3 regions of the Azospira sp. APE16 genome follow, and region 2 is predicted to be linked to each of the others. Evidence: predicted binding sites of a transcription regulator. Region 2 holds the regulator's gene; each other region holds the start of a gene.

Region 1 (2,264 bases), 1.8 Mb from region 2:
ACCGATCAGGCTGATGACGTCGGAACCCAGGTGGGAAGTGGACCACACGGGACCGAACTTCGGATGCACGAAGTTGGCGCCACGGCCGGGGTGGGGCTTGGGCTTGGTATCCACCAGGGCGGCCAGCTTGCCTTCCTTGGTATCGACGACCACCACCTTGTTGGAGGCGTTGGCGGCCACCAGGAAGTAACGCTTGGTGGCATCCCAACCGCCGTCATGCAGGAACTTGGCGGTTTCGATGGTGGTTTCCTTCAGGTTCTTCACGTCGGAGTAGTCCACCAGCTTGACCAGGCCGGATTCCTTCACCGTCACCACCCACTCGGGCTTGATCAGGGAGGAAACGATGGAGGCGACGCGGGGCTCCTGGTGATACTCGCCATCCACGGTGATGCCGCGGGTGGAGACGTTCTTCAGGGGCTCCAGGGTCATGCCGTCCAGGATGGTGTACTGGGGCGGCCAGTAGGAACCGACGATGGCGTACTTGTCTTCCCAGCCCTTGAACTTGGAGGTATCGACGGAACGGGCTTCCAGGCCGGCCTTCAGGGTGGCGACGATGGTGGGCTTCTCGAACCACATGTCGATCAGGTCCAGACGGCCGTCGCGGCCGATCACATAGACGTAGCGACCGGAAGCGGAAGTACGGGAAATGTGCACGGCGTAGCCGGTCTTGACGATGCCCCAGATCTTCTTGGTGTCGCCGTCGATCAGGGCCACTTCGCCGGAGTCACGCAGGGTGGTGGAGAAGACGTTCTGCAGATTGATGTTGTTCATCTGCTTGGTGGGGCGCTCGGCCACGGGCACGTGCACCTTCCAGTTGGCCTTCATTTCCTTCATGCCCCACTCGGGCGGCACATCCGGCTGCTGCTGGATGTAGGTGGCCATGTTCTTGATTTCATCCTTGGACAGGATGTCGTCGAAGTTGGGCATGCCGCCTTCGGTACCGTAGGTCAGGATCTTTTCCAGACGGCCCTGGCCGAGCTTCTGGGTGTTCGCCGGCTCCAGGTTCTTGCCGGTGGCGCCCTTGCGCAGCATGCCGTGGCAGCCGGCGCAACGCTCGAAGTAGATCTTGGCGGAAGCCTCTTTGGCTTCCTTGGTCAGGCTCGGCGCGTTGGCTGCGGGTGCAGCGAATGCGGAGCCCATGGCGGCCGCGAGGGCCGTAAAGATAAAGGCACTAACTCCCTTTTTCATGCTTTCCTCTCCTCAATAGGAATTATCAGCAAACCGTTACCCCCGACACAGCATCCGGGGATGGCGAAAGATTGCGCCCGGTGACTTGTCCAAATCCTTGATGCGAATCAACTTCAAAAAGTAGGGATATTCACTAGAGTGGTGCCTAGGCCGAAACACCCCCAAAAGGGATTGAAGGCCGACGGCCAGCCCGGCTATGCTGCCTTTTGCCAAACGAGAAAAAATAATGCTCATGCCCGATCCGAACCGCACCCACCCTGCCCTGCCCGGCACCGTCTATCTCGTCGGCGGCGGCCCCGGCGACCCCGACCTGCTGACGGTACGCGCCGCCCGCCTGATTGCCCAGGCCGACGTGCTGGTCTACGACCACCTCATCGGCGACGGCATTCTGGACTTGGCCCGGCCCGACGCCGAGATCATCTACGCCGGCAAGGAAGCCTCGAAACACACCCTGCCCCAGGACGACATCAACCACCTGCTGGTACAGCTGGCCCAGAAATACCGCTGCGTGGTCCGCCTCAAGGGCGGCGACCCCTTCATTTTCGGCCGCGGCGGCGAGGAGCTGGAGATCCTCGTCCGCCACGGCGTGCCCTTCCAGGTGGTGCCCGGCGTCACCGCGGCGGCCGGCTGCGCCGCCTACGCCGGCTTCCCCCTGACCCACCGGGACCACGCCCAGGTGCTGGTGTTCGCCACCGGCCACCTGAAGGACGGCACGGTCAATCTGGACTGGCAGGCCCTGGCCCGGCCCAAGCAGACCGTGGTTTTCTACATGGGAATTGCAGGCCTGGGAGAAATCAGCCGGCAGATGATCGCCCACGGCCTGCCGCCGCAAACGCCGGCCGGCGTGGTGCAACAGGGCACCACCCGCCAGCAGCGGGTGGTGGTGGCCGATCTAGCCACTCTGGAAGCGAAGGTGCAGGAAGCGGGCATCACCACGCCGGCCCTGATTTTCGTCGGCGGCGTGCTGCAGCTGCAGCCCCAGCTCAGCTGGTTCGAACCCCAGGCTGCAGCCGAGACGGTCTAAGCCGGATCAGCCGGGTCGAAAGAGACAGCCCAGGAGCAGCAGGAAAGAGAAC
Region 2 (2,264 bases):
GCCGCCCCCAGTTTCGACGAACCCCTGGAAATGCTGGATGCCTGCCACGGTCGCATCCAGGCCCAGATCGAGACCCTGCGTCGCCTGGTGCAGCACCTGCCCCGGCACGGCGCTGACCAGGCTGCCCGGGAGGCGGCCCAGGGCGTGCTGCGCTATTTCTCCGTGGCCGCTCCCCATCACCATGCGGACGAGGAGGATGACCTCTTTCCCGCCCTGCGGGCGAGCCAGGCGGTGGCCCGGGAAGCGGCGGTGGCGGCCCAGGTGGAGGCCCTCATCGAGCGCATCCTGGCCGATCACCGGCGCATGGACCGGGCGCGGGATGAGGTGCTGGCCCGCCTGCAGGCCATCGTCGCGGCCCAGCCGGGGGAATGCAGCGAGGCCCTGCCGGCGGCCATGGTGGAAGGGCTGGCCGAGCTTTATCTGGGACACATCGATCTGGAAACCCGGGAGCTGCTGCCCCTGGGGCGGCGCCTGCTGTCCCCCGAGCAGGCGGCCGCCGTCGGCCGCAGCATGGCGGCGCGGCGGGGGGCGGTGTTTCCGGAAGGGGAGCAGTAGGACTGCCGGCACTCCTGGACTAAGCCCGGGCAATAATCCGGGCAATAAAAAAAGCGGCTCCGCGGAGCCGCTTTTTTGTTTGACGCTTGTCCGGGATCAGGCCGACTGGTGGGTCATCAGCTTTTTCAGGCCCGGGATGTCCAGGATGCGGATGTGCTTCTGCTGCACGGCGATCAGACCTTCTTCCTGGAAGCGGGAGAAGGCGCGGGAAACGGTTTCCAGCTTGAGGCCCAGGTAGCTGCCGATTTCTTCCCGGGTCATGCGCAGGTAGAACTCGGCGTGGGAATAGCCGCGGGCGGTGAAGCGCTGGGAGAGATTGAGGAGGAAGGCGGCCAGCCGTTCTTCTGCCCGCATGGTGCCGAGCAGCATCATGACCCCATGGTCGCGCACGATCTCCCGGCTCATCACCTTGTGGAAGTGGTGCTGCAGGGCCACGATCTCCCGGGACAGGCCTTCCAGGCGGGGGAAGGGGATGATGCAGACTTCACTGTCTTCCAGGGCCACCGCGTTACAGGAATGGTGTTCGGTGCTGATGCCGTCCAGGCCCAGCAGCTCGCCGGCCATCTGGAAGCCGGTGACCTGGTCGCGGCCGTCTTCCAGCAGCACGTCGGTCTTGAAGAAACCGGCGCGGATGGCGTAGATGGATTCGAAGGCCTCCCCGGCCCGGTACAGGTGGTCACCGCGCTTGATCTTGCGGCGGGTGCTGACCAGTTCGTCCAGCTTGGACATCTCGGTCTCGTTGAGACCGTAGGGAAGACACAGTTCTTGCAGGTTACAGTTCGAGCAGGCGGTCTTGATGACCGACAGGGTAATTTCTTGGGCGCTGGTCTTCTTCAACGGCATGCTGTTCCTCGCTGGGCCAAGGGCGTTCGGATGGTGGTAACCTGCGCCGGAAGGCCCTTTGGAAGCCTTTGATCCAGGTCAACGTGCCCCAGTTCCTGCACCACGATAATAAGCCGCACCTAATGTGTGGTTCTGCAACGACTGTTTTTCAATGACATTTACCGCCAACAACCTGGTTTTCGATCCCCAGATCATCCGCCGCTTCGACGTCAATGGACCGCGCTACACGTCCTATCCGACGGCTGACCGTTTTGTCGAAGCCTTCGATGCCGAGGCCCTGAAGCTGTGGTTGGGCAAACGCAACATCGGCGGTATCAGCCGACCGCTGTCATTATACTTCCACATCCCCTTCTGTAACACCATCTGCTACTACTGCGCCTGTAACAAGATCATCACCAAGGATCACGGCCGCAGCGCCAAGTACATCAAGTACCTGGGCAAGGAGATGGCCCTGCAGGCCGAGTACCTGCTGGACGGGGATCGGGAAGTCTCCCAGCTGCACTGGGGCGGCGGCACGCCCACCTTCCTCTCCCATGAGGAAATGCACCAGCTGATGGACCTCACCCACCGCCATTTCAAGCTGGTGGATGGGGCCGAGATTTCCATCGAAGTGGATCCGCGCAAGGTGGACCGGCCCACCGTGGCCCTGCTCGGCGAGCTGGGCTTCAACCGCATGAGCCTGGGCGTCCAGGATTTCGACGAGCGGGTGCAGCAGGCCATCAATCGCATCCAGACCGAGGAAGAAACCTTCACGGTGATGGACCAGGCGCGCAAGAGCGGCTTCAAGTCCATCAGCGTGGACCTCATCTACGGCCTGCCCCACCAGACGGTGATGGGCTTCAACCGCACCCTGGAGCGGGTCCTGG
Region 3 (2,264 bases), 670 kb from region 2:
GCCAGGCCCTTGGCGGCGTAGAACAGCTGGCCGATGTTGCGCACCCGCACCACGCCGGCCCGCTTCAGGGCGGCGTCGAACACCGCGTCGGAGCCCAGGGCCATGCCCGAGTGCACCTGGGCGGCGACGGAACCGGATTCGTAACGGCCGGCCTTGAGCAGCAGGATGGGCTTGATGCGGGCGGCCGAACGCATGGCGCTCATGAAGCGGCGGGCGTTGCGGATGCCTTCCACGTACATGAGGATGTAGTGGGTGCGGTTGTCGTAAACCAGGTAGTCGAGAATCTCGCCAAAATCGATGTCGGCGGAGCCGCCGGTGGAAATGACGGAGGAGAAGCCCACGTCATTGACCTTGGCCCAGTCGAGAATGGCGGTGCACAGGGCGCCGGACTGGGAGACCAGGGCCAGGTTGCCCGGGTTGGCGGAGATGTTGGCGAAGGTGGCGTTGAGGCCCTGCACCGGGCGGATCAGGCCGAGACAGTTGGGGCCCAGGATGCGCACGCCGTAGCTGCGGGCAATTTCCACCATCTTGCGTTCGAGGGCGGCACCGGAGTGGCCGGCCTCGGCGAAGCCGGCGGTGATGACCACCACGTTCTTGACGCCGCTGCGGCCGCATTGCTCGATGATGGCCGGCACGGTGCGGGCCTGGGTGGCGATCACGGCCAGGTCCACGCGGGCGCCGATCTCCTCGATGGACTTGTAGGCCTGTACGCCCTGCACGGTGTCGTGCTTGGGGTTGATCGGGTAGAGGCGGCCCTTGTAGCCGGCGGCCACGATGTTGCGGTAGATGATGTTGCCGACGGAGTTTTCCCGGTCCGAGGCGCCGATGACGGCGACGGACTTGGGTTCGAACAGGCTGGTAAGGTAGTGTTCTTCTTCGTGCATGACTTGTCCCCGAGCTTTGGACCAGCCCGGCTTGGCCGGTGCTGATTCGAGTTCCAGTTTGATATTGTGCGACGCAAAAATCTAGCACAAAAGTCAGAAGGTGTCTCATGGGGAAAACCGCAGCCCCCGGTTGCCGTTTGATCCAGGTCAGGAAAGTGACAATTAAACCTATAGTCTGCCTGTCGGGCCGATTGCCGGCCGCTTGCCGGGGTTGATTCGGGCGCGCCCTGTTTCACCCGTACGCCATGTTGCATTGCACCATATTTGGCCGGAGCCCTTGCTCCCGGCTTTCGCCCAGCCTTCGTCCGGAGCTCCCATGTCCGCCCCTGTTTCCGTCCTGCCGCCATCCTCCTGGATCACCCGTTTTGCCCACCTCCTGCCCGGCGGCGGCAGCGTGCTGGACCTGGCCTGCGGCAGCGGCCGCCATGCCCGCTGGCTGGCGGCCCGGGGCCTGGCGGTGACGGCCGTGGATCGGGATGCCGAAGCTATTGCTGCCCTGGCGGGGCTGCCGGGCATCGAAGCCCTGGCGGCGGACCTGGAAGGTGCTCCCTGGCCTCTGGCCGGACGCCGCTTTGACGGCATCGTCGTCACCAACTATCTGCACCGGCCCCTGTGGCCCCTGCTGGCGGCAGCCCTGGCGCCCCGAGGGATGCTGCTCTACGAGACCTTCATGGCGGGCAACGAGCGTTTCGGCAAGCCGAGCCGGCCGGATTTCCTGCTGCAGCCGGGGGAATTGCTGGAGGTCTGCCGGCAGCAGGGGCTGCAGGTGGTTGCCTACGAGGCGGGAGAGGTGGAGGTGCCAAAAGCGGCCATGGTGCAGCGCCTGTGTGCGGTGCCGGGCGACTTGCCCCGGCTTCCCGGCCGGCCCTGAGGCGGGGCACTTAAGCCAGGTTGGCGGCGATCAGACGGGCGGCCGTATGGCCGCTGCGCACGGCCCCTTCCAGGGTGGCCGGATAGTCGCCGGCGGTGTAGTCGCCGGCCAGCCACAGGCCGGGCATGGGCGTGGCGTTGGCGGGGCGCTCCAGATCGGGCCGGCAGGCGAAGGTGGCCCGGGCCTCCCGGATGGTGCGCTGCCAGCGGGGTGGCGCCAGGGGGCGGCCGAGGGCGCTTTCCAGCTCCCGGTGCAGGGACTGGGCCAGGGCCTCGGGGGCCAGCGCTTCCCAGGGGCCGTGGGCGCTGAGGACGCAGGCCAGCAGGCCCCGGTGGCCGTCGAGGGGGCCCCGGTCGAAGACCCATTGGCCGATAGGCCCGGCCAGGCCCAGCAGGGGAAAGGGCAGGGCCACGTCTGCGTCGTACTGCAGATACACCGTGGCGATGGGCTCGTAGGCGAAGGCGGCCAGTTGCCGGCGCAGGGCGTCCAGGGCCGGTGCCGGCGGCAGC

Evidence for each region. Region 2 encodes FNR, which switches genes on or off when oxygen is low (the NO sensors DNR and NnrR bind a similar motif). Its sites were predicted from a motif close to TTGANCTAGNTCAA; they were not measured.
Region 1: a site for FNR is predicted at 1,286-1,299, ahead of ACLSSQ_RS05670 (nitrite reductase). Genes of this name have one in related genera too.
Region 3: a site for FNR is predicted at 1,022-1,035, ahead of ACLSSQ_RS10820 (bifunctional acetate--CoA ligase family protein/GNAT family N-acetyltransferase). Genes of this name have one in related genera too.

Annotation. Positions count from the first base shown of each region.
Region 1 is NZ_CP179682.1:1,146,984-1,149,247, reverse strand. It holds gene ACLSSQ_RS05670 (nitrite reductase) at 1-1,188, opposite strand, end outside; gene cobA (uroporphyrinogen-III C-methyltransferase) at 1,415-2,212, shown strand; gene ACLSSQ_RS05660 (1,4-dihydroxy-2-naphthoate polyprenyltransferase) at 2,219-2,264, opposite strand, start outside.
Region 2 is NZ_CP179682.1:2,922,029-2,924,292, reverse strand. It holds gene ACLSSQ_RS13945 (hemerythrin domain-containing protein) at 1-555, shown strand, start outside; gene fnr (fumarate/nitrate reduction transcriptional regulator Fnr) at 652-1,398, opposite strand; gene hemN (oxygen-independent coproporphyrinogen III oxidase) at 1,550-2,264, shown strand, end outside.
Region 3 is NZ_CP179682.1:2,256,624-2,258,887, reverse strand. It holds gene ACLSSQ_RS10820 (bifunctional acetate--CoA ligase family protein/GNAT family N-acetyltransferase) at 1-884, opposite strand, end outside; gene ACLSSQ_RS10815 (class I SAM-dependent methyltransferase) at 1,201-1,755, shown strand; gene hpnE (hydroxysqualene dehydroxylase HpnE) at 1,766-2,264, opposite strand, start outside.